Regions from separate parts of the Viridibacillus sp. NPDC093762 genome, predicted to be linked through region 4. Evidence: riboswitches for the same ligand, from Rfam matches in the RefSeq annotation. Region 4 holds a riboswitch; each other region holds the start of a gene.
The links. Region 4 has a riboswitch for cobalamin ahead of nikA (nickel ABC transporter substrate-binding protein). Riboswitches for the same ligand answer to the same signal wherever they lie in the genome.
Positions count from the first base shown of each region.

Region 1: another riboswitch for cobalamin. It lies ahead of ACQKM9_RS07300 (ribonucleoside-diphosphate reductase subunit alpha); the one in region 4 lies ahead of nikA (nickel ABC transporter substrate-binding protein).
Region 2: another riboswitch for cobalamin. It lies ahead of ACQKM9_RS04145 ((2Fe-2S) ferredoxin domain-containing protein); the one in region 4 lies ahead of nikA (nickel ABC transporter substrate-binding protein).
Region 3: another riboswitch for cobalamin. It lies ahead of ACQKM9_RS04430 (Ig-like domain-containing protein); the one in region 4 lies ahead of nikA (nickel ABC transporter substrate-binding protein).

Region 1 is NZ_JBNNUK010000004.1:67,175-72,863, forward strand. It holds gene ACQKM9_RS07290 (methyl-accepting chemotaxis protein) at 1-407, opposite strand, end outside; gene ACQKM9_RS07295 (ribonucleotide-diphosphate reductase subunit beta) at 650-1,690, opposite strand; gene ACQKM9_RS07300 (ribonucleoside-diphosphate reductase subunit alpha) at 1,702-3,927, opposite strand; cobalamin riboswitch at 4,109-4,287, opposite strand; gene ACQKM9_RS07305 (PepSY domain-containing protein) at 4,523-5,689, opposite strand, start outside.
Region 2 is NZ_JBNNUK010000002.1:62,486-68,174, forward strand. It holds gene cbiQ (cobalt ECF transporter T component CbiQ) at 1-533, opposite strand, end outside; gene ACQKM9_RS04135 (energy-coupling factor ABC transporter substrate-binding protein) at 535-837, opposite strand; gene ACQKM9_RS04140 (energy-coupling factor ABC transporter permease) at 834-1,595, opposite strand; cobalamin riboswitch at 1,798-1,981, opposite strand; cobalamin riboswitch at 2,219-2,415, shown strand; gene ACQKM9_RS04145 ((2Fe-2S) ferredoxin domain-containing protein) at 2,611-2,976, shown strand; gene cobJ (precorrin-3B C(17)-methyltransferase) at 3,005-4,678, shown strand; gene ACQKM9_RS04155 (sirohydrochlorin chelatase) at 4,700-5,614, shown strand; gene cobK (precorrin-6A reductase) at 5,611-5,689, shown strand, end outside.
Region 3 is NZ_JBNNUK010000002.1:118,948-124,636, forward strand. It holds gene ACQKM9_RS04410 (putative hydro-lyase) at 1-391, shown strand, start outside; gene ACQKM9_RS04415 (YhdT family protein) at 893-1,159, shown strand; gene panF (sodium/pantothenate symporter) at 1,159-2,604, shown strand; gene ACQKM9_RS04425 (hypothetical protein) at 2,753-2,911, shown strand; cobalamin riboswitch at 3,072-3,264, shown strand; gene ACQKM9_RS04430 (Ig-like domain-containing protein) at 3,450-5,021, shown strand; gene ACQKM9_RS04435 (DUF4430 domain-containing protein) at 5,096-5,689, shown strand, end outside.
Region 4 is NZ_JBNNUK010000009.1:65,268-70,956, forward strand. It holds gene ACQKM9_RS12620 (class I adenylate-forming enzyme family protein) at 1-120, shown strand, start outside; gene ACQKM9_RS12625 (hypothetical protein) at 271-483, opposite strand; partial or broken gene ACQKM9_RS12630 (hypothetical protein) at 503-711, opposite strand; cobalamin riboswitch at 1,390-1,576, shown strand; gene nikA (nickel ABC transporter substrate-binding protein) at 1,731-3,353, shown strand; gene nikB (nickel ABC transporter permease) at 3,393-4,331, shown strand; gene nikC (nickel transporter permease) at 4,328-5,164, shown strand; gene ACQKM9_RS12650 (ABC transporter ATP-binding protein) at 5,180-5,689, shown strand, end outside.

The sequences.
Region 1 (5,689 bases), on a different contig from region 4:
CTCACAGTTGTTTCTAATTCTGTAGCAGCTTGTTTTAATTGTTCTGAAGTTTCACTAATAGTTGTTACAACATTCGATAATATATCCATTCGTTGCTCTATCTCTTGGAAATCTTGAATGGTTACATTTACAACCTTACCTATGTTCTCAAATTCCTGCATAGATTTGTTATTTGCTTCAGCACCATTATTTACAAGGATTTGTATATCTTGAATAGCTGTTACTACTTGACTGGTTACACCACTGGATACACTGATTAGACTTGCAATTTGTTCGACAGATTTCTTCGTTTGATCTGCAAGTTTACGTACTTCATCAGCCACTACAGCAAATCCTTTACTATGTTCCCCAGCTCTAGCAACTTCAAAATGGAGAAGGAAGACGGATTCGAACCCCCGCGATAACATTTTTTACATGTATACGCGTTTTTTCTTGTTGTCTTTCCAACAATTGATTTGAAAATTAATCGTATTCTTCAAGAACGATTTGTTGTTCAAAGCTCCAATAACGCACCTTTATATCGATTATTCCAATAAATATTAAGTGTTTTTATTCTGGCACAATCACAAATAGGTCTAAATATTATTCGCACCACAAAAAAAAATGAGCGCTCCCTTCAGCGCCCATCTTCATATTATTATTTCATTTTTTATAGTTCATCAAAACCATTATCTTGAACATTTACCTTCACATATTGACGTGAACGTTGTTCGAAGAAGTCAGTTTTCCCTAAATCAACATCTTCATAGGCTTTGATCCATTTCATAGGATTTTTGCGGTAGCCGTCAAAAGGTCTTTCATAGCCTAACTGTGAACAGCGTACATTCGTATAGAAGTAAATATAATCTTCTACATCATCTACATCTAAGCCATCAATTTTATCTCCAATGACTTCATGTGCCCATTCGATTTCAAGTGCAGCTGCTTCACGGAAAATATCTTCAACTTGCTTAGCTCGCTCTGGCGTATCGTATTCAGGATACTCTTCTAACAATTCTTTATAGATTTTAACGAATAGGTCAACATGAAGCTGTTCGTCGCGGTTTATATAGTTAATCATTGTACTCGTTGCTACCATTTTTTGATTGCGTGCTAAATGGTAGAAGAATGCGAAACCAGAATAGAAGAATAAACCTTCTAAAATGACGTCATAGACGATGGAATTTAACATATGGTCGATATTAGGTTCTTCAGAAAATGTTTTATATCCTTTAATAACGAAGTCATTTCGTTTTTCAAGGACTGGCTCTGTACGCCAGAAATCAAATACTTTATCTTGCTCATCTTTTGATACTAAACTTGAAAGAATATATGAGTAAGAATGGTTATGAATTACTTCCTGCTGTGCAAGGATAATCATTAAAGCATTTAAGCTAGAATCTGTTAAATAATCTGCCACTTTTCCTGCATAGTCTGTTTGAACACTGTCTAACATTGCAAGTAAACCGATTGTTTTCATAAATGCTTCTTTTTCATTCGCTGTTAATGTTGGGAACTCTTTAATATCATTCCCCATATTAATTTCGAAAGGAGTCCAAAAGTTACCTAACATCTTTTTATATTTTGGATACGCCCAGCTAAAACGAACATCATCCCAGTTTAATATATTTGAAGAGCTCCCGTTTACAATACCTGTTGAACGGTTTGGAGCTGTTTTATCCATTAATTGACGTTTTTCTAGTTTTGTCATCGTAGTTCCTCCTAGCTTGCACATGATTCACATTCTAATAGTTCAACCGATGTTGAGCGGACGTAGTATGTCGTTTTAATGCCCAGTTTCCAAGCATTTAAGTGCAATTCTAATAGTTCTTTAGCCTTGACAGTGTTTTGTACATATAAATTTAGCGAAATACCTTGGTCGATATGACGGGCACGTGCTGCGTTTTGTTTTAAAGTCCAATTTTGATCAATAAAGTAAGCAGATTTGTAATACCAAGTTGTTTCTTGGTTCAAATCAGGGACAGTTACCGGGATCTTATAATCCTTTTTCTCTTCAGAATAAGATTTTTGGAAGATCGGATCAATACTTGCCGTACTTCCTGCAATAATTGATGTTGATGAGTTCGGCGCAATAGCCATTACATAACCGTTACGCATACCATTTTCAGCAACTGCTTGTTGTAATGCAGTCCACTTTTCATCTTTATATTGTCGCTTTGAGAAGTATTCTCCTGTTTGCCATTCCGAACCTTCAAATAATGGATATTGGCCTTTTTCTTTTGCTAATTCCATTGATGCTTGAATTGTTAAATAAGCAATTTGCTCATAAAGCTTATCCGCAAATTCAACAGACTCCTCTGATTCCCATGTAATACTCTTCAGTGCCAATAAATGATGCCAACCGAATGTACCAAGACCGATACCACGATAACGGGCATTTGTACGTTCTGCTTGTGGAACAGGAATACGATTTAAGTCGATAACATTATCTAACATACGCACTTGAATTGGGATCAATCTTTCTAAAGCTTCAGCAGGGACAGCTCGTCCAAGATTGATAGATGATAAGTTACATACAACGAAGTCTCCAGGTTTGCGACGCGTTACAATGACATCATCTTCTAATGTAATTGACTCGAATTTAGTGGCGCTCATATTTTGGAAAATTTCTGTACATAGATTACTTGAGTAAATCATACCTTCATGCTTATTCGGGTTTTTACGGTTTACTTCATCACGATAGAACATGAACGGTACGCCAGTTTCTAATTGACTACGCATAATGCGTTTCATGATATCAATTGCTGGTACAGCTTCACGTGTTAATATCGGGTTCGCTAAGCAAGCTTCGTACTTTTCACGGAATGAACCTTGTCCACGTTTTTCGTCATAGTAATCTTCAAGATTAAAGCCCATTACTTCGCGAATTTCATGCGGGTCAAATAAGTGCCAATCTTCACGTGCTTCAACAGCCTCCATGAAAATATCTGGTAAGCTAACGCCTGTGAAAATATCATGTGCGCGCATACGTTCATCACCGTTATTTAATTTTAAATCAAGGAATGGGAATATATCTTTATGCCAAATATCAAGATAAATAGCAATCGCGCCTTGTCGTTGACCTAATTGATCTACTGATACTGCTGTATTATTTAATTGTTTAATCCAAGGAACAACACCGCTTGATGCCCCTTTAAAACCACGAATGGATGATCCACGGCTACGTACTTTCCCCATATAAACGCCGATACCACCGCCAAACTTCGAAAGTGTCGCAACATCAGTATTTGAATCATAAATACTTTGTAAGCTGTCATCAACTGTATCGATAAAGCAACTTGATAATTGACCATGTGTTTTACCTGCATTTGATAATGTAGGAGTAGCAGTCGTCATATATAAATTACTCATTGCCCAGTAAGATTCTTTAATTTTTGCAAGACGATCTGTTTTTTCATTCTGCATTAGAGTCATCGCTATAATCATCCAACGCTCTTGAGGTAATTCGATTGGTGTTTTGTCAAAGTCTCGAGTTACATAACGATCCAACAGTGTTTTCAATCCGATATATGTAAAGATTTCATCACGTTTAGGTTCAATCATTAAGCCAATCTCTTCAAGTTCCTGTTTTGTATATGACCTTGTTAAAGCTGGGTCATATAAACCTTTTTCGACAAGCTTCTTAACTTGTTTAGCAAATGCTGTGTATACCTGTCCTACTTCTAATTGACGTACTGTAGATGCTTCTTTATAAACACCCGCCAACAATAAGCGAGCTGCAACGAATGTCCAATATGTGTCTTCTTCATCTAAAAAGCTTAACGCTTCTAGGCTCATCGCCTTCGTCCATTCAGCATCAGTGCCTTCTGGATTCTTATTTTCCCAGCGTTCAGACTTTCTAATAAGCTGACTAATTTCCTCTCTACCAAACTCTTCCTCTAATCGAGATAATAATATTGCTCTTTCATATGTCATTAATTGGACCATATCGTCGTCTCCTTTTTTACAAATATAAAAAGCGATGAATCTGCCTTCTTCGGCAGAGCCATCGCTCTAGGTTTTAAAATTGGAAACAGGCGAAATCACAACAAAAAAATACTTTTGAAATCAAAAGTAAATTGTTCAATGTAAAGTCTCTCGCTTCCACTTCTCAACCCCCGAAGAAAGTGTCATCATGCGCAAAAAGGCAGGTCTACTGGCTCATGCATCATCCAACTGTCACCCTTCCCAAGCATTGCTCAGTGGTTAATTGACAGTCGTCCGCATTCACAGTTGCGGGGACAGCTTCGGTTTCTCTACCGAATTCCCTTTTAAACCGTATATGGTACCTTTTTTCGCTCACATACTATATATTGTGTTTTACTGATTAATCTAATCTAACATATTGTGTTCCTGTCAGACAAGTGGAAATGCTAAATTAAAGTAAATGAAAGCAAAAGACCTACGAAAAATGTTTTATTATTTCCTATAATGTCTATTTTTATTTTAAAAAACAGGAGGTTAGAATTGTTTTAAGTAAGAAAATAATAAAAAACTACCCAAAATTGTATTTTGGGTAGCATAATATCTATTTTAGTAACAATTAATCGTCTTCATACTCTTTTTCGAAATCAAGAATGGCACCAGTCTTAGCGTCAATTTCTAATTCGTATTCATACATACCATCTTTTACTTCAACTTCATAAACGCCGTCTTCTTCATCCAATTCAATTTTAGTAATGGTACCTTTTGCTTTTGTTAAAGCAATTTGAGAAGCTTTTTGCTCACTGATGAAAGGTGTTACTGGATTTGGTGTTTTTGTAATTCTTTCTTTATCAGTAATCATAACTTTCCCAGTTATTGCATCGACTTCGATATCATATTCATAATCAGTAGTTAAAATCTCAAAATCATATACTCCGTCTTCACGGTCATATTCAGCTTTTTTCACTGTACCATTAACACTTTTTAAAGCAATTTCTTTTGCTTTTTCAATACCTATTACTTTATTACTTGTTGATGGCTTTGAAGGCTTCTCGGTATTTCCAGTACTTGGAATACCCGGTTTAGTATTTGTGATTACATCGTCAGCTACTTCTGATTCTTTTTTAATAACATTTCCTGTTTTTGCATCGATTTCAAAATCATATTCTGTTGCACCATTAATAATTTCGATTTCGTATACGCCATCACTTTTATCTAGTTTGGCTTTTTGTACAGTACCACCAACATTATTTAATGCTATTTGTTTCGCTTTCTCTAAGCCAATCACTTTGCCAGTTACTACTTTTTTTGAAATCTTCTCTTTTTCTTTTTTCACAATTTTCCCTGTGTACGCATTGATATCAAAATCGTATTCATATCCAGCTCTAATGATTTCAATTTCGTAAATACCATCTTCTCGATCTAATTTTGCTTTTTTCACAGAACCTTTAACCGATTTTAATGCTATTTCTTTCGCTTTTGCTAAACCAATTACTTTTTTATTATTAACTGAATTAGATACTTTTGTTGTTTCTGTTTTCTTTTCAAGTAAATTCCCCGTTTTAGCATCTAATGTTAATTCGTATTCTTTACTTTTGCCTCTTACATCAACTTCATATACTTGAACACCTTTTTCTTTGTCCAATTCTACTTTGTATACTGTACCTTTTACGTAGCTAAGTGCCTTTTTCGAAATTTCTTTTGAAGATAAAATTTTACCTGAGTTAGTTTGAATACCCGCTGCCGCAACTACTCCAGAGACTGCAAGTGATCCCGTAATTGCTAA
Region 2 (5,689 bases), on a different contig from region 4:
TGATGAATTTTAAGTGATGTTTCCAAAAAAACAAAAATGAAGCGATATGTGATCTCGGTTAATTCGATTAATAATGCTGGTACTTTCAGCTTACTTAAGACATGTAAAATATCATGTACAGGTGTAGTCAATGTTAAGAAGTATAAGCAACTAATACTACTTAGCACTGTAAAAAATAATTGAATTGCCGTCTCAACACTATTTTCCGTAATAAAAATATGTAATCCTAGAAATTTAGTTGTCCAAAGTGATGAGGTAATTAAGGAATAGTTACTTGAAAATGAAATCAAAATGGTCAGCATACTCGATAATAGGAAAAAACTAGGTACTAATAATAACTTGAAATAATATTTAAAAGGAATTTTTGCACCTAAAATTGTAAAAGCACTCATCACAATAAGTGTGATGAGTGATACAAGTGTGTCTCTCACAGTTAACGAAAATAACATCAGAAAAAAGGTAAATACCATTTTTTCTATTGGATGAATATGCTGCCAACGATTCATATAAGCATATTTATCAATAAGAAGCATCTTATATTTGCCCCTCTTTATTTTTAACAGTATCTTTTCGTTTGTATTTACCTCTTGTTAAACCAACAAAGTAACCGATAAAGCCAGCACCAATCGCTGCTTGAAGACAGAATAATAGACTTTCGATTTCACCACTTGGTGGTTCCCAAATACTTGAGAACCAAGGCTCATAAGAAGCATTTATTTCACCAATGGCAGCTTCAGCTTCACCATCAGCCCCTCCGAATTCAGCTCCTTTTTGAATGAAAAGAGGGAAGATTGCAAGAATGACAACGATTGAGATTAGTATTAGATTTTTTTTCAACGTTGTTCAGCCCCTTTCGAGAGAACGCGCAGCGCTTTTAGCTCAGCTACGTTGTATTTTTTTAAGAAATTCATAATGACCACAGTTAAAATACCTTCAGAAATAGCTAAAGGAATTTGCGTTAATGCGAAAATACTACTGAATTTAGTGAAAGAAGCAAAGAATCCACCGACTTCAGAAGGGAAAGCAAGTGCTAATTGAATAGAAGTGACTAGATAAGTGCCAAGATCACCTAAAGTTGCAGCCAAAAATACAGCAAATGCAAAAGGTAAGCCTGCTTTAGAAGTCCCTTTGTATACACCGTAAGCAATTAGAGGACCAACGACTGCCATTGAAAAAGCATTTGCACCAAGTGTAGTTAAGCCACCGTGAGCTAAAAGCAATGATTGGAATAAAAGAACAATAAAACCTACAATACTCATTGCAAATGGTCCAAATAATACAGTTCCTAAACCTACACCAGTAGGGTGAGAACAACTACCTGTAACAGAAGGGATTTTAAGTGCAGATAAAACAAAAGCAAAAGCCCCAGATAAGCCAAGCATCATTTTAGTATCTGGATTTTCCTTAATTGTTTTACTTATTGATCGGAAACCAATAATCAAAAACGGAATTGTTACTGCCCACCAAAAGATAGCCCATTCAACAGGTAAGAACCCCTCCATAATGTGCATGGCAAATGCTTGTTTTGGAACAATCATGACAAATGCTAAAAAGTAGATTATTTTCCAGATAAATATTAATTTTAACTTATTCATATTATTCTCCCTTTTGTTTATGTATTTTTATTGGATATACAGTGATATACAAATAACACCTCCTATGAAATACCTCTCTAGATAGGGCGTACAGCAATTTTTTTAAATAAAAAAGCACCTCTTTCATAGAAAGAAGTGCGTGAAGGAAAAGTCATCAAAAAATAAGACTTACTCACTTTCACACCCATCCTCGTAGGTTGAAACAGTTCCTCACTTTATGGCAGGTCTCCTGGCTTAGATTCATCATTTTGCTACAGCCTTCCCGTCATTTGACAGTGACATCTTGTAGCAAAACTCCTCAATACAGTGGCGGGACCGCGCCGGATTAACACCGACTTCCCTTTTCAGTTAAACGCTAATTTAACACCATAAAGTTTATTGAATTGTTTGATTTCAGAATATAGTGTATCATGGGAAATTTCTTTCTACTAGATTTTTTTTATGTGATTTTCAAAAATATTGAAAATGAGTAGTAAAGTAGATATAACTGTTTTGAACGACTTTATATAGGTGAAAATGCAAACTTTAAATTATGACAAGATAATATTCATAAAAAAACTATTTGAATCTAGTAAAATTTAGTATATGATAGTTACAGATTTAGAATTTACTGAATAATACAATTGAATATCAAATTTAAAAGTGCCGACATGTTTGGACTATTGAGCATGTTGGATAATAGGGAAATCGGTTAGAATCCGATGCAGCCCCCGCTACTGTACCGCTGATGAAATGATAATACTCACTGGTGAAATACTGGGAAGAGATCAAAGTAAAGTGACGCGTAAGCCAGGAAACCTGCTTTTATAATTATGAACGATACTTTTCGGAGGGAAAGGTGAAGGCTACAGTGGACGACGCTTATTTTTTGTGTTGTCTGAATAATCTAGTTTTTAAACCTTAATTCTTTGAATTAAGGTTTTTTTATTTGCCAAAATAGATAACTAGTTGCCAATTCACCCTATTTCCATAGATTTTTCTTGAAAAATGATGAACATCGTATGGGAGGAACACTATGACAACTTGGAATTTAGAAAGTATGAAAAGCCATTTGCTTATTTGCAATGGCAGTAGTTGTTTGAAGAAAGGCGCGGAAGAGGTAACGCTGGCAGTCAGAGATGAGATTGCTATGCTTGAGATTGACGAACAAATACATACTACTCGAACTCGCTGTAATGGGCGTTGCAAAGATGCCTGTGTCGTAATTGCATATCCACAAGGTACTTGGTATAAAGCTGAATCTCCTGAAATTGGTCGTCAAATTGTACGTGATTGTATGGATCAGCAAGTTGCACCTCATGTTGTATACCAAACAATTAATGGCAACATGACGCAAAACCCGACATCAGGAGCGATTAAAGGTATTTCGAAAAACAAATAGTTAGATGTAACGAAAAGGAGATGTTTGAATGTCGCAACTTGGAAAACTTTATGTAGTCGGTTTTGGTCCAGGTGATTTTAAACATATTACAACTAGAGCAGTTGAAGCATTGCAAGAAAGTGATTTCATTATCGGTTATAAAACGTACGTTGAACTCATTCAAGATTTAATTGATAGTAATACAGCAGTCATCAGTACAGGTATGACTGAAGAAGTTTCTCGGGCTCAAGAAGCTGTAAGACAAGCTGAAAATGGTAAAAAAGTGGCAGTTATTTCAAGTGGAGATTCCGGTGTCTACGGAATGGCCGGACTAGTTTATGAAGTGTTAATCGAAAAGGGATGGACAGAAGAAACTGGTGTTGAAATTGAAGTTATTCCTGGTATTTCGGCTATTAACTCTTGTGCTTCTTTACTTGGCGCACCAGTCATGCATGATTCATGTACGATCAGCTTAAGTGACCATCTAACTCCATGGGATTTAATAGCAAAACGTGTGGAAGCTGCGGCAATGGCGGATTTTGTAATAGCTCTTTACAATCCACGTAGTGGCCGTCGTACACGCCAAATTGTCGAAACACAACGTATTTTACTACAGTATCGTTCACCTGAAACACCAGTAGGGTTAGTAAAAAGCGCCTATCGTGATAGACAAAATATCATCATTACTAATTTAAAAGATATGTTGAATCATGATATTGGCATGTTAACGACAGTTGTCATCGGCAATTCATCGACATTTTTGTATGACAATAAGATGATTACACCTCGTGGTTACCAAAGAAAGTACACATTGAATGCCGAAAAACAACCACTTAAACCACATCAACGCTTGAAAGAAGAGGCTGAGCCATGGGCAATGGACCAAGAAACCGGTATTCAGCGTAGTCAAAATATTGAAAGTACACCTGCTTTAGAAAGAGCCCAGCTACAGTCAGTTATAAAAACAGAACCAAAACCTGAAATTAGCTCTTTTGAAATGGCATTAGATGCATTAACTCGTGTGACGGGTCAACAAGTGGAAACTCAAACTACTTTTGTACAACAAGAAATGGAATCTATTTTCGAATTAGCCGTAAGCCCTGGGGTTGCCAATAAAAGATTTACACCAAAACAAATGTTGACATTAGCTGAAGTAGTTGGAGAAAAAGGGACAATGGAATATACACCAAATCATAATATTCTTTTGAAAATTCCAACAACAATACCAGATATCATTACAGCTAAACTGCAAGAAGCAAACTTTATTCTGTCACCAGTAGGTGATGTTGTCACAATAAAAGCATGTGATTTCTGTAATGGTGAAAAAACTGGCGGTATTCCATATGCAGAGGAACTTCAAGAAAAACTTGGCGGTCTGAACATGCCTAAAGAATTTAATATCGGTTTTAATGGCTGTGGTATGGCATGTTACAAAGCTGTGATGGAGGACGTCGGAATTGTCTATCGAAAAGGTAAATTTGATCTTTTTGTAGGTGCGAAACCAGTTGGTAGAACGGCTCATCCAGGACAACCGGTAGCAGAGGGCATCGAGCCTGAGAAAATTGTAGAAGTTGTCAGCAATATTGTTGAAGAATATCGTCAAAACGCACATCCGAACGAGCGCTTGTTCAAATACTTCAAACGTGTGAAGCGAATTCAAGGATTTAACTATCAAGATATGTCACCAAAAATTGAAATTGAACCTGCACCTTGCGGGGATTAACACTAAGGGGGAATTGTATTTATGAAAGCCATATTATTCGTAGGTCATGGTAGTCGTTTAGCAGAAGGTAATGCAGAGGTTAACAAATTTGTTGAGCAATTAAAGCCAACTTTAGATGATCAACTACTAGTAGAATCTTGTTTTTTAGAATTCGCATCACCAAACATTGCGCAGGGAATTGATAATTGTGTTGCTAAAGGTGCAACAGACATCCATGTTATTCCGATTATTTTATTACAAGCGGGACATTCGAAAATTCATATTCCAGCAGCGATTGACGAAGGTAAAGCAAAATATCCTACTGTAGAAATTACATATGGTCGTCCACTAGGTGTACATGAATCCATTTTCTCAATTTTAAAAGAGCGGTTAACAGAAGCTGGTTTCAATCATGAAGAGGAAAATAAAGATACAGCTATTTTATTAATCGCACGTGGTGGTAGTGACCCAGATGCTAATAGTGACTTTTATAAAATTGCCCGTATGCTTTGGGAACAGTTAAATGTTCGTACAGTAGAATGTGCATTTATGGGTGTAACTTACCCGACAGTTGAGGAAGGTATTGAAAGATGTCAGCAACTCGGAGCAAAAAAAGTAATTATGCTTCCTTACTTCCTATTCACAGGTATTCTGATGGAACGTATGGAAAAAATGGTTTTAAGTTATCAAACTACGTACCCTGAATTAGAAGTGAAATTAGCGGCTTACTTCGGTTATCATGCTGAACTAAAAACAGTATTAGCAGATAGAGTTGTAGAATCACTTCAAGGTGATGTGAAAATGAACTGTGATACTTGCCAATACCGTATCAATGCAATGGAATTTGTAGAGCATCATCACCATCATGACCATGATCATGAACACGGCCATCATCACCACCACGATCATGACCACCACCATGAACATGATCACGAACATGCTGGTACTGTAAAATGATTTTGTTTTTAGCAGGAACAAGCGATGCAAGAGAATTGGCGATAGAGTTACAACGAATTGGATACCCGATTTTAG
Region 3 (5,689 bases), on a different contig from region 4:
ACATATTGAAGAAGATTGTAATGTACCTATGTATAAAACGAATATTCCATGCGAAAAAGCAGGTATTTTTGAAGGTCCAATGGTTGTTAGTATGCGTCCTATGAAACATGCTGACGCAATCCGAGCTGTACAAATTACTTCTCGTTTTCCAGATGTTCATGGTGCACCGGTTCATATTGGCGATCCAAGCCAAATTGGGATTACAGATGTAAATACTCCTGATTTTGGAGATGCTGTAACGATTAAAGAAGACGAAGTTCCGGTATTTTGGGCTTGTGGCGTTACGCCTCAAGCAGTAGCGATGGAAAGTAAACCATCTATTATGATCACTCACGGACCCGGCTGTATGTTCATTAGTGATTTAAAAGATGATAAATTAAGCATACTTTAAGTAATAAAGCGCCTCTAAGTTAAAAAACTAACTTAGAGGCGCTTTTTATATACCTTTTACTTATTTTACTGTGCCAAATTTGTTAGCTTAGTCCAATATTAATTCAGCTTCAGAGCTAAAGTAATGAACTACTTATACATGATATTAGCTTTCTCAGCGCCGAATAGGATGCCAGATGCCACTTCTAACTTGTTCTAGATAATGTTGAATGACGTCTTGTAGTTTCCAGTATGTTGTTTTTATAGCTATTCCTCCTAATATCTCTCAACCTATATGAGTAAATAGGCTACTCGTAGATACTTAGGAATCAAACTATTATAGTTTTTATTAGCACTTTTGTAGATTAAATATGTATATACATAAATTTGTATTTTCTATTAGTTTACATAATATTATTATGTAAACTAAATTCTATACTTTCAATTTTTTAATTGAGAACGTATTATTATAAAAGTAACTTATTTTTAATATGTAGTGATTCGTCATAAAGGAGATTGTAATATGAATGATAAGCGATTTAAAATTGCGCATCGTGAGGCCATCATTGGGGTGATACTTGTAATCATCAATTTTAGTATTTGGTTTGGCTTTGCTTATGGCATGGGCTCAGGAGATCCGTCATCTTATACATATGTACTTGGTTTTCCAGAGTGGTTTTTCTATAGCTGTATTGCAGGAACTATTTTCATGGTCATCCTTATAGTTTTCGTCATTAAATTCCTCTTCACAGATGTACCATTTGACGATGAGGAGGGTGAACAGAAATGATACATTGGCAAGTGATTATTCCTTTAGTTGTTTTTTTAGTACTTATTTTTGGGATTGGGATATGGGCGAATCGCCAAGTCATGCAATCAAATTCGTTTTTGCAAGAATATTTCCTTGGCGGACGTGAAATGGGTGGTTTCTTACTTGCTATGACAATGATGGCGACATACGGTAGCGCTGGGAGTTTTATAGGTGGTCCAGGTGTTGCCTATAATACAGGACTCGGTTGGGTTCTTTTGGCGATGGCGCAGTTACCAGCAGGTTATTTCGTTCTAATGATACTTGGTAAAAAATTTGCAATTATTGCACGTAAGTATCAAGCAATCACTCTAATTGATTTTTTAAGTGAACGATATCAAAGTAAAACGGTTGTCATTGTATCAGCAGTTAGTATTATTTTATTCTTATTTGCATCCATGGCAGCTCAGTGGATTGGCGGGGCGCGATTAATAGAGTCATTAACAGGCTTAAACTATTCTACTGCATTGTTTATCTTTGCAGGTGCTGTATTAATTTACGTGATTATTGGTGGTTTCCGTGCAGTAGCATTAACAGATGCAGTGCAAGGTTCTGTGATGGTCATTGGGACAATCATTTTACTTGTCGCAACGGTTATTGCTGGTGGAGGAATATCGAATATAATGAGTGATTTAGTCGCTGAAAATCCGAATCTTGTATCACCTTATGGGGCAGATCGTAGTTTAACGCCATTATACGTATCGACATTTTGGATTTTAATTGGGATAGGTGTTATTGGCTTACCTCAAATTGCCGTTCGTGCAATGTCATATAAAAACTCAAAAGGCATGCATACAGCCATTATCATTGGCACAATTGCACTTGCTACAATTATGTTTGGCATGCATTTAATTGGTGTACTAGCACGTCCGGTATTACCAGGCATAGAAATTGGTGATAAAGTGATGCCTTTACTGACGCTAAAAGTGTTACCTCCATACTTAGCAGGAATTGTGCTAGCTGCACCAATGGCAGCAATCATGTCTACGGTTAACGCTTTACTTATCTTAGTAAGTTCAACTGTAGTAAAAGATATTTACTTAAACTATATAAAACCAACTGCATCAGATGCACAGATTAAAAAAGCAAGTTTCTATGTGACTACAGTTATTGGGATAGCAGTGGTTCTAGTAGCTCTACGTCCACCAGATTTACTTATTTGGCTGAACTTATTTGCTTTCGGTGGATTGGAATCCGTATTCTTATGGCCGGTTGTATTTGGTCTCTACTGGAAAACAGGAAACAAATACGGTGCGATTGCATCGATGATTATCGGGATTTCATCTTATATCTACATTGATCAAATAATGCCAAGTGTATTAGGTATGCATACTGTTACGTTGCCGATAATCTTATCTTTAGTAGCATTTGTTGTAGTAAGTCTTGTTACGAAGGACAAAGTTAAGACTGGAAAATCGATTATTTAATAAGAAACACCAAACTTTTAGTTTTAAAGTTTGGTGTTTTTATATGTAAAAACCGGTTAATAATTTTTGTTTATCTAATTGACAGATAACTCTAACTGTTATACAATAATAAAAAATAAAAAAATTGTTATATAACAGGAGGGTTTACATGGAAATGTATAGAGAAGGTTATGAAACGTATTGTCTAGCTTGTGAAAATTATGGTATGGAGTCGATGAATTTTTATCTTTACGTGAGAAACTTAACCGTAGAGCAGTTAAACGCATTCAATCAACATACGAAGGGAAGCGATGATTACGAAGTCTGATGCCATAGTAATTTTATAAAAACCCTACCCGTTGCTAAAAACAGGTAGGGTTTTGTTATGTTTTTATTGTTTTGATACGAAAAAGTCCGAATTTTAATACAATAAAAAATATTAATTTACATTCTAAAACTTTTATGAAATAATTTAGATTAATAGACAAATAAATATTTCTTATAAGAGTGCTTATGTTCATCATAAGCTAAAAGGGAAATCGGTGTAAATCCGATGCAGCCCCGCTACTGTAAGTGTGGATGAAATTGTTGCAAACCACTGGTGCATGTATAATGCGCTGGGAAGGAACAAGAGTAAATAGATACACAAGCCAGGAGACCTGCTTTTATAATGTAGTTTCAATCTTCGAGGGGGAGATTTGGAGCATCGAAGGCCTTTTTGTATATCATTGTACATTTTTCTGGCATTTCGCCGTCCAAATTCTCTTTACATTGTGTAAAGGGATTTTTTTTGCCCTTATATATATGTTCTTCCTTTTAAAGAAAAACTACAAGTAATTAACAATAAAGATATGGGGGATTTCAACATGTACACAAGTAAATGGGTAAGAAAATGGGTAGCACCTATCGGAATGGCAAGTTTATTAGCATTTTCACAACTACCAGGTCAATTGTCGACAGTAAAAGCTGCAGAAAATACGTCAGCGACTGTTCAAGTTCCAGCGAAAGATGTCAGTTATAAAAACGTTCTAAATTCAACAGCGGCATTTTTACTACAACAAGTGCCGAATCCATCATTTGGTGATGAAGACTACGTAACTGATTTCGCTCGTGCTAGCGTACCAGTTCCTTCTAAATACTATGAAACTTATTACAATAATCTAGTCAAAGAGGTTAAAAGTAAGGATGGCAAAATCTCTAAAGACGTTGGTAAATATTCAAAAGTCATTATTGCATTAACAGCCATCAACAAAGATCCGCGTAATGTTGGGGGATATGATTTAGTTAAGTCTATGTATGATACATATTTGACTACAGAGGAAGCAAAAAAATTAACTAATGGGAATAAATTTCATTTCTTAAATGCTATTGATACAAAAAATTATGATTTATCAACGGAACCGAAATATGCGGAGATTACAAGAACTAAATTAGTAAATGATTTAGTAAAAGATCAATTTGAAGATGGATCATTTGCGTGGGCTCTAGATTATGGATCTGATAAAGATTCAACATCAATGACGGCTACTGCTTTAGCGCCTTACACAAAAGATGCGAAGGTAAAAGCAGCTGTTGAAAAAGCAAATGATTATTTAGGCAAAGAACTAGGTGAACAAGGTGGATTCTACTCAGAATGGGCAAAAGGTGACAGTCCTGAAACAGTATCTCAATTCATCATCAATTTAACGTCTAATCAAACAAATCCAAAAACGGACCCACGTTTCATCAAAGGTAATGGTAGCTGGGCTGTTTCTAACCTAGTAAGTTTTGTAGATAGTGCTACAGGTGGATTAAAGAGCGGTTTGTCACTTAAAATTCCAAACTTAATGTCATCAGATCAAGGTTTACGTGCACTTGCTTCATATGACCGCTATGTAAACGGCAAAAACCGTATTTATGATATGTCTGATGCTGCGGAGTCACTTAAATTTGACATTACAGCACCTGAAGTAGCAACAGCTAATAAAGTTAGTGATCAAACAACAATTGTTAAAGGCAAAGCTGAAGCAGGAGCGAAAGTTACGATTTATAACGGCTCTAAGCTACTAGCATCAACTACTGCATCTACAAAAGGCACATACTCTTTAACAATCAAAAAGCAAAAAGCTAATTCAACATTGAAAATTTATGTGACAGATGCATCTAAAAATAAAAGCAAAGCATACACATTAAAAGTAGCTGATAGAACGGCTCCTAAAGCACCGTCAGTTAAAAAAGTAACTATTTCAACTAGTAAAGTGACTGGGACAGCTGAAAAAGGTGCAAAAGTGTATGTATTAAAAGGTAAAACGTCTATCGGTAAAGGAACTGTAAATAGTAAGGGGCAATTTACTGTTATAATTAAAAATCAAAAGGCTAATACTAAATTAACAGTTTATGCCAAAGATGAAGCCGGTAACAAAAGTAATGCAACAAAAGTAGTAGTTAAAACGAAATAATTTGAAAGAAATAGGAAGGGTGTTGGAGTTTATCTCCAGCACCCTATTCCCATCTATAAGAAGAGGTGCGATTTATGAAAAAATTAATACCATTATGGCTAATGATGATTCTCTCATTGATCATTATCACTGGCTGTAAGATTCAATCAGTTGAAGAATATAATAACCAAACTGAGCAAGAACAAAGTGTTGATGAAGCAAGTGAGACTAAGGTAATCGTTAAAGGTGATAAAGGTGAAGAATCAGCAAAGGAAGAAAAAGAAAAAGATTCAACAATAGATGCTATAAAGCCAAATAACGAAGAAGAGGAAAAGACCGAAACAAAGCAAAAGGAACCAAAAAATGAAGAAGAGGTAACGCCAAAAAAAGAGCAACCAACAAGCACACCTAAAACTGATTCAACATCAACTTCGAAAACACCTAGTAAAGATACTTCGACTAGTTCAAATAATGAAAAGCAAGATAAAAGTCCAGCACCAACTAAAGATAAAACACCAACAAAAGATCAGAAGCCTGAAAAAGATAAAAAACCCGAAAACAATAACGTAGCTCAAAAGCCAAGTAAGCCTAATAAAGAAGATGAAAAGAAGAAAGAATATGTGACTATTTCGATTAGTGCTGCAACTTTGCTAACGCATTGGGATATGTTAAAACCTGCATTACAAAGT
Region 4 (5,689 bases):
CTTTGTAGAAGTCATCTAGGTAGTTATAAAATCCCTCGGAATATTTATTTTATCCCTGAACTACCAAAAACACATGTAGGGAAAATTGATAAAAAGAAGCTTCAAACAATTCAAATGTAAACGGTCTGTTGATTATTAACGGGTTCGAAATTGAGGAGTAAAAATATAAATAACCATTAAGAAAGGGGTGCAATTAGCACCTCTTGTACATCTATTTTAGCGATTAAATTAGACCTAAATTGGTTATCTTTTGATAATCTCATTATTTCACTAAATTGTCTTTAATGCTTCCTGAAGTTTTTTCACTACCCTTGATAAACCTAATATTGAATTTGTTGTATCGAATTTTTCAATATCAAAGGAATGATTTGCATTTTGGACAATCTCTATCTTTAAATTTGAGTTACTTAATTGTTCAATTTTATTTGAATTGAAATGATAAAATAAACGAAGTGCCAACTTCTCTTTAATAGAAATCGGCACTTCGTTTATTCGCTATAAGTTATTGTGTCGCTTTTGGTGGTAGGCACACGTCACATTTACGTTGGTTATTATTTTTAAATTTCGTAAATGTTTTTCAAAGTTGCTATCACATGCACATTAAAATAGTAACTTTTGAGAAAAACCGTGATATTCCGTCGTTAGCAACTTACTTTCCGAATTGTTCTCAACAAATTCTTTAATTTTACCAATCGTCCATTGTTTATTCAATCTCTTACACCTCCATATTTCTCGCTATGCGGAGGCTTTTCTTGGCATCCGTTCAATTATAAGCAAAAGTAGTAATTATCTTAAGTTCCTCATTATTACATGAGCTGGTACTCAATTAAACAGATGGAGGTTATCTTATTAAACTAAACTGCCTCGTTAGTTGAATATCAGTAAGTTACAAATATATGTATATTACAAATTCTTCTAAATCCATTATTTAAAATAGTCGAATATGCTACTTAAAAAGCATCTGAGGATAGGTATTTTTGTTTCCACTTAATGATTTAACGATATTAGCTATTGTTAATCTGTTAATTACTATGTCAATTGCGAAAAAAACCTTATTTAGTAAACAATAATAAAAGGTTTAAATCATATGCGATTGGAATCCAAAATTGATACTTTAATTAGTTTTAGTACTCTTAAAGCGAACCAGTTATTTATAATCAGGTTATTTTTTATTGTTAAGCATAAATGTGGAATTTTCCACTTTAGGTGTAAGGCAATGTAACGTAACGTTTACAACCAGCAACGATATGTGTAACTGCAAAAAAAAACGTGCAAATTTTTGTGGTAAAACTTTTGAATAAAATTAAGTCTTAAAATTGATATAGCTTTAAGTTGTAATAACGAATATACTTTATATTAGGAAAACTTTTTTTATTTGCACAAAAAATTACATATAGTATTGGAATAGGTGTGTTCGTTTAAAACGAATACTTAATAGGGAAGTCGGTGAAAATCCGACATGGTCCCGCCGCTGTAAGGGTGAGTCTCATGCAAGAAAGTCACTGGATAATATCCGGGAAGACGCATGGAGGCTATGAACCTAAGTCAGAAGACCTGCCTGTTCTAAAAATGCTGATAAACCTACGGGAGATAGGGAGGTGTTAGAGTGCTAGGAGACAAAATTGTTCTGAAACTATAAGCATTGCTGACCTTTTTTATCGGGTTAGGAATGCTTTTTTGTTTGCCAATATTTTATGGTAATAAAATTTTATAGTTGAAGGTGAGAAAAAGTGTTATTCAAACGATCAAAATTATTAAGTCTTCTCTTTTTACTATTATTAATGTTCTTAACGAGTTGCAGTAATACTCCCAAAGGTTCAGAAACTACTTCACTTAAAGGTAATGAGAAAGTTGTTACATTTTCTATGACTGGAGATATAGGCGATTTAAATCCACATACATATTTTCCAAATGAGTTTTTTGCACAAGCAATGGTATATGAGCCCCTTGTGTATTACGGGAAGGGTGGGGATATTCAGCCTTGGTTAGCAAAGAGCTGGGATATTTCAAAAGACGGCAAAGAATATGTGTTCCATCTGAGAAAAGATGTAGAGTTTTCTGATGGCTCGAAATTTAATGCGGCAATTGTTAAGAAGAATTTCGATACGATTTTAAATAATCATAAACAACATGAATGGGTAGAGTTAATTAACCAAATTAAAGATACAGCAGTAGTGGATGAATATACTTTTAAGCTTACTTTGAACAATTCTTATTATCCAACTCTACAAGAATTAACATACATAAGACCTTTGAGATTTGTTGGAGAAGCTGCTTTTCCTGACAGCCAAGATACATTTAAGGATGGTCTTAAATCTCAAATTGGTACAGGGCCATGGGTACTGAGCGAATATAAGAAAAATGAATATGCATTATTCGAAAGAAATGAAAAGTACTGGGGTACTAAACCAAAAGTAGATAAGGTTGTTGTTAAGGTCATTACTGACGGAGAATCTAGAGTATTAGCATTTGAGAAAAATGAACTTGATTTTATTTTTGGTAATGGGGTCATCAGTCAAGATTCATTCCAATTTTTAAAGGATTCAGGGAAATATGAAACTAAGTTGTCAGAGCCTACAGCTACAAGAACGCTTCTTTTTAATACAAATAAAGAAGCAACTAAAGACCATAAAGTACGTTTAGCGCTGAACTATGCATTTAATAAACAGGCTGTGATCGATAATATTTTTTATGGTATGGAAAAAAAAGCAGATACATTGTTTCCACCTGTATTGGATTACACAAAAATTGACATAGATCCATATGAGTATGACACAGCAAAAGCAGAGCAGTTATTAGATAAAGCAGGGTGGAAAAAAATAGAGGGTAAACCGTTTAGAGAAAAAGACGGAAAAGAACTGCAGCTAGAATTCCTTTTTAATAGTACAGATAATATCCAAAAGTCGATCGCAGAATTTGTGCAAGGTGATTTTAGAAAACTAGGAATTGATATTAAGTTGAATAGTCAGGAAACTAATACTTTCTGGAAAACGGCATTCCAAGGCAATTACGACATATTATTTACCTCAACATGGGCCGTACCTTTTGATCCACATTCTTATTTAGCTTCAATTACAACAGATTCAGAAAATGGTGGTCCAGATTATACTGCTTTATTGGGGTTACCAGAGAAGAAAGAAATAGACGAGAAGATTAAAAAAGTGCTTTTAACTACAGATGAAAAAGAAAGAAAAATGTTGTATACCGATATTTTAACAACTTTGCATGAGCAAGCGGTATACTTACCGATATCTTATCAATCCAATGTAGCGGTTTATCATAAAAATATTAAAGGATTAGATTTTTTGCCTCAAGAAGCAGAGGTACCTTTAACTACAATAGATGTTGAATGATGGAAGGATTATTAATAACAACAACTTAAGGAGTACTACATGAGTTGGTTTATAGTTAAGCGTTTCGCAAGTCTTGTTCCAATATTATTAGGAATCTCAATTATCACTTTTATCTTACTGCACTTAATTCCTGGAGATCCAGCAGTAGCTTATTTAAGGTTATCGAATATTCCGCCTACTGATGAGGCTGTGGCTGCTCTTCGACTTGAGCTTGGATTAAATAAGCCTTTATATATCCAGTATTTTGAGTGGTTAGGAAATGTAATTCAACTTGATTTAGGGATTTCATTTGTGTCTAAGAATACAGTTTGGGACGAGATGTTGTTACATTTAGTTCCAACAATTCAACTAACATTAGCTGCGTTTTTCTTTATTGTAGTTATTAGCTTACCAATAGGAATGCTATCGGCTATCTACAAAGGAAAATGGATAGATCAATTTAGCAGAATAATAGCTTTTGTTAGTGTTTCTATGCCTACATTTTGGTTTGGTTTTCTATTAATCTATTTTTTATCATTAAAGTTAGATTTATTACCCGTTTTGGGGAGGGGGACACTAGAACATGTAGTGCTTCCTTCCTTAACGCTTGCTTTTGGCTATATTGGCACAAATATACGATTACTTCGAGCGAGTATGCTTGAAAATATAAATGAACCATTTGTTATATATGCAAGAGCGAGAGGTTTGCGTCAAGGGAAAATCATTAGTAGACATGTGTTAAAAAAGTCCCTCCTTCCTGTAGTGACTGGGCTAGGTATGAGTTTTGGAAATATGCTAGGTGGAGCAGTTATTGTTGAAACCATTTTCGCTTGGCCAGGAATGGGACAATTATTTGTCTCGTCCATTATAAATCAAGATTATCCAATGATCCAGGGCTGTGTATTATTTATGACTGTAATCTTTGTGGTCTGTAATCTTTTAGTTGACCTTACATATTCCTTACTAGACCCCCGTATTCGATTGGAGGGAGTGGAATGAGACCGATTGTAAAGTTGAATCGAAAGCTGATAAATCATAAGCTCATGACGATTAGCAGTATCATTATTTTACTTATGATTGGAGTAGCCCTCTTTGCTCCTTTTTTGGCTCCTAATGATCCGAACTTTGTTGATATCGCTCAGAAACTACAAGGCCCTTCCTCTCAGTTTCCATTAGGGACTGACCATTTAGGGAGATGTATATTATCGCGATTAATCTTTGGAACACAGACTTCGCTCGGAACAGCCATCCTTGTCATAGGATTTATGATGATGATTAGTGTTCCACTTGGCATTTTTGCAGGATATGTTGGTGGTAAGGTAGATTATCTCTTTATGAGAATCTGTGACATCCTCATGGCATTCCCAAGCTTTCTTCTTTCATTAGCTTTGGTTGGCATATTGGGGCCGGGGATTTTTAATCTAATTTTGGCAATGGTGCTTGTTCAATGGGTTTATTATGCTCGTGTCATTCGAGGAATGGTGCTCAGTGTTAAGGAACAAAACTTTATATTAGCAGCCAAAATATGTGGCACTCCAAAGTTTATCATAATTATGAAACACATTTTCCCTGCCATTATCTCTCAAGTTGTTGTATTAGTCTTTATGGACATCGGAGGAGTTATCTTAGCTATTTCTAGTCTTTCATTTTTAGGTCTTGGAGTACAACCTCCAGAGGCAGAGTGGGGAATGATGATTAATGATAGTAAACCATTTTTTAGAAATTACCCTTCATTGATGTTGTACCCGGGAATGATGGTTTTCATCGTTGTCATAGCCTTTAACGTATTCGGCGAGGCATTGAAGGATATGTTAGACCTGAAAAAGGGCTAAGGGGGAGGTCGTGGAATGAGACAACAACCGATACTAACTGTAAACAATTTAACTTTATCCGTATCAATAACCCATAAAGTGGTTCAACCAGTGCGTGATATCAATTTTACACTTGATCCAGGGAAAGTGTTAGGCCTTGTCGGCGAGAGTGGATCAGGGAAAACGTTGACTTGCCTGTCTTTGTTAAATCTTTTACCTGACAATGTAAAAGTAAAGCATGGAAGCATTAACTATAGAGATAAAGACCTTTTAAACTGTTCAAAAGAAGACGTAAGGAAAGTAAGGGGCTATGAGATTGCTATGATTATGCAAAATCCTATGATTGCCTTTAACCCTGTAAGAACAATTGAAAGCCATTTTATTGAAACAATTAGAACTCACTTGCCTATGACTAAGCGACAAGCGCGAAAAATGGCTGTGGAGTATTTAGAGAAAACCGACTTTACTAATCCAAAGACTGTATTAAAGCAATATCCATTTCAGCTAAGTGGTGGGATGTTGCAACGAGTTATGATTGCGATTACC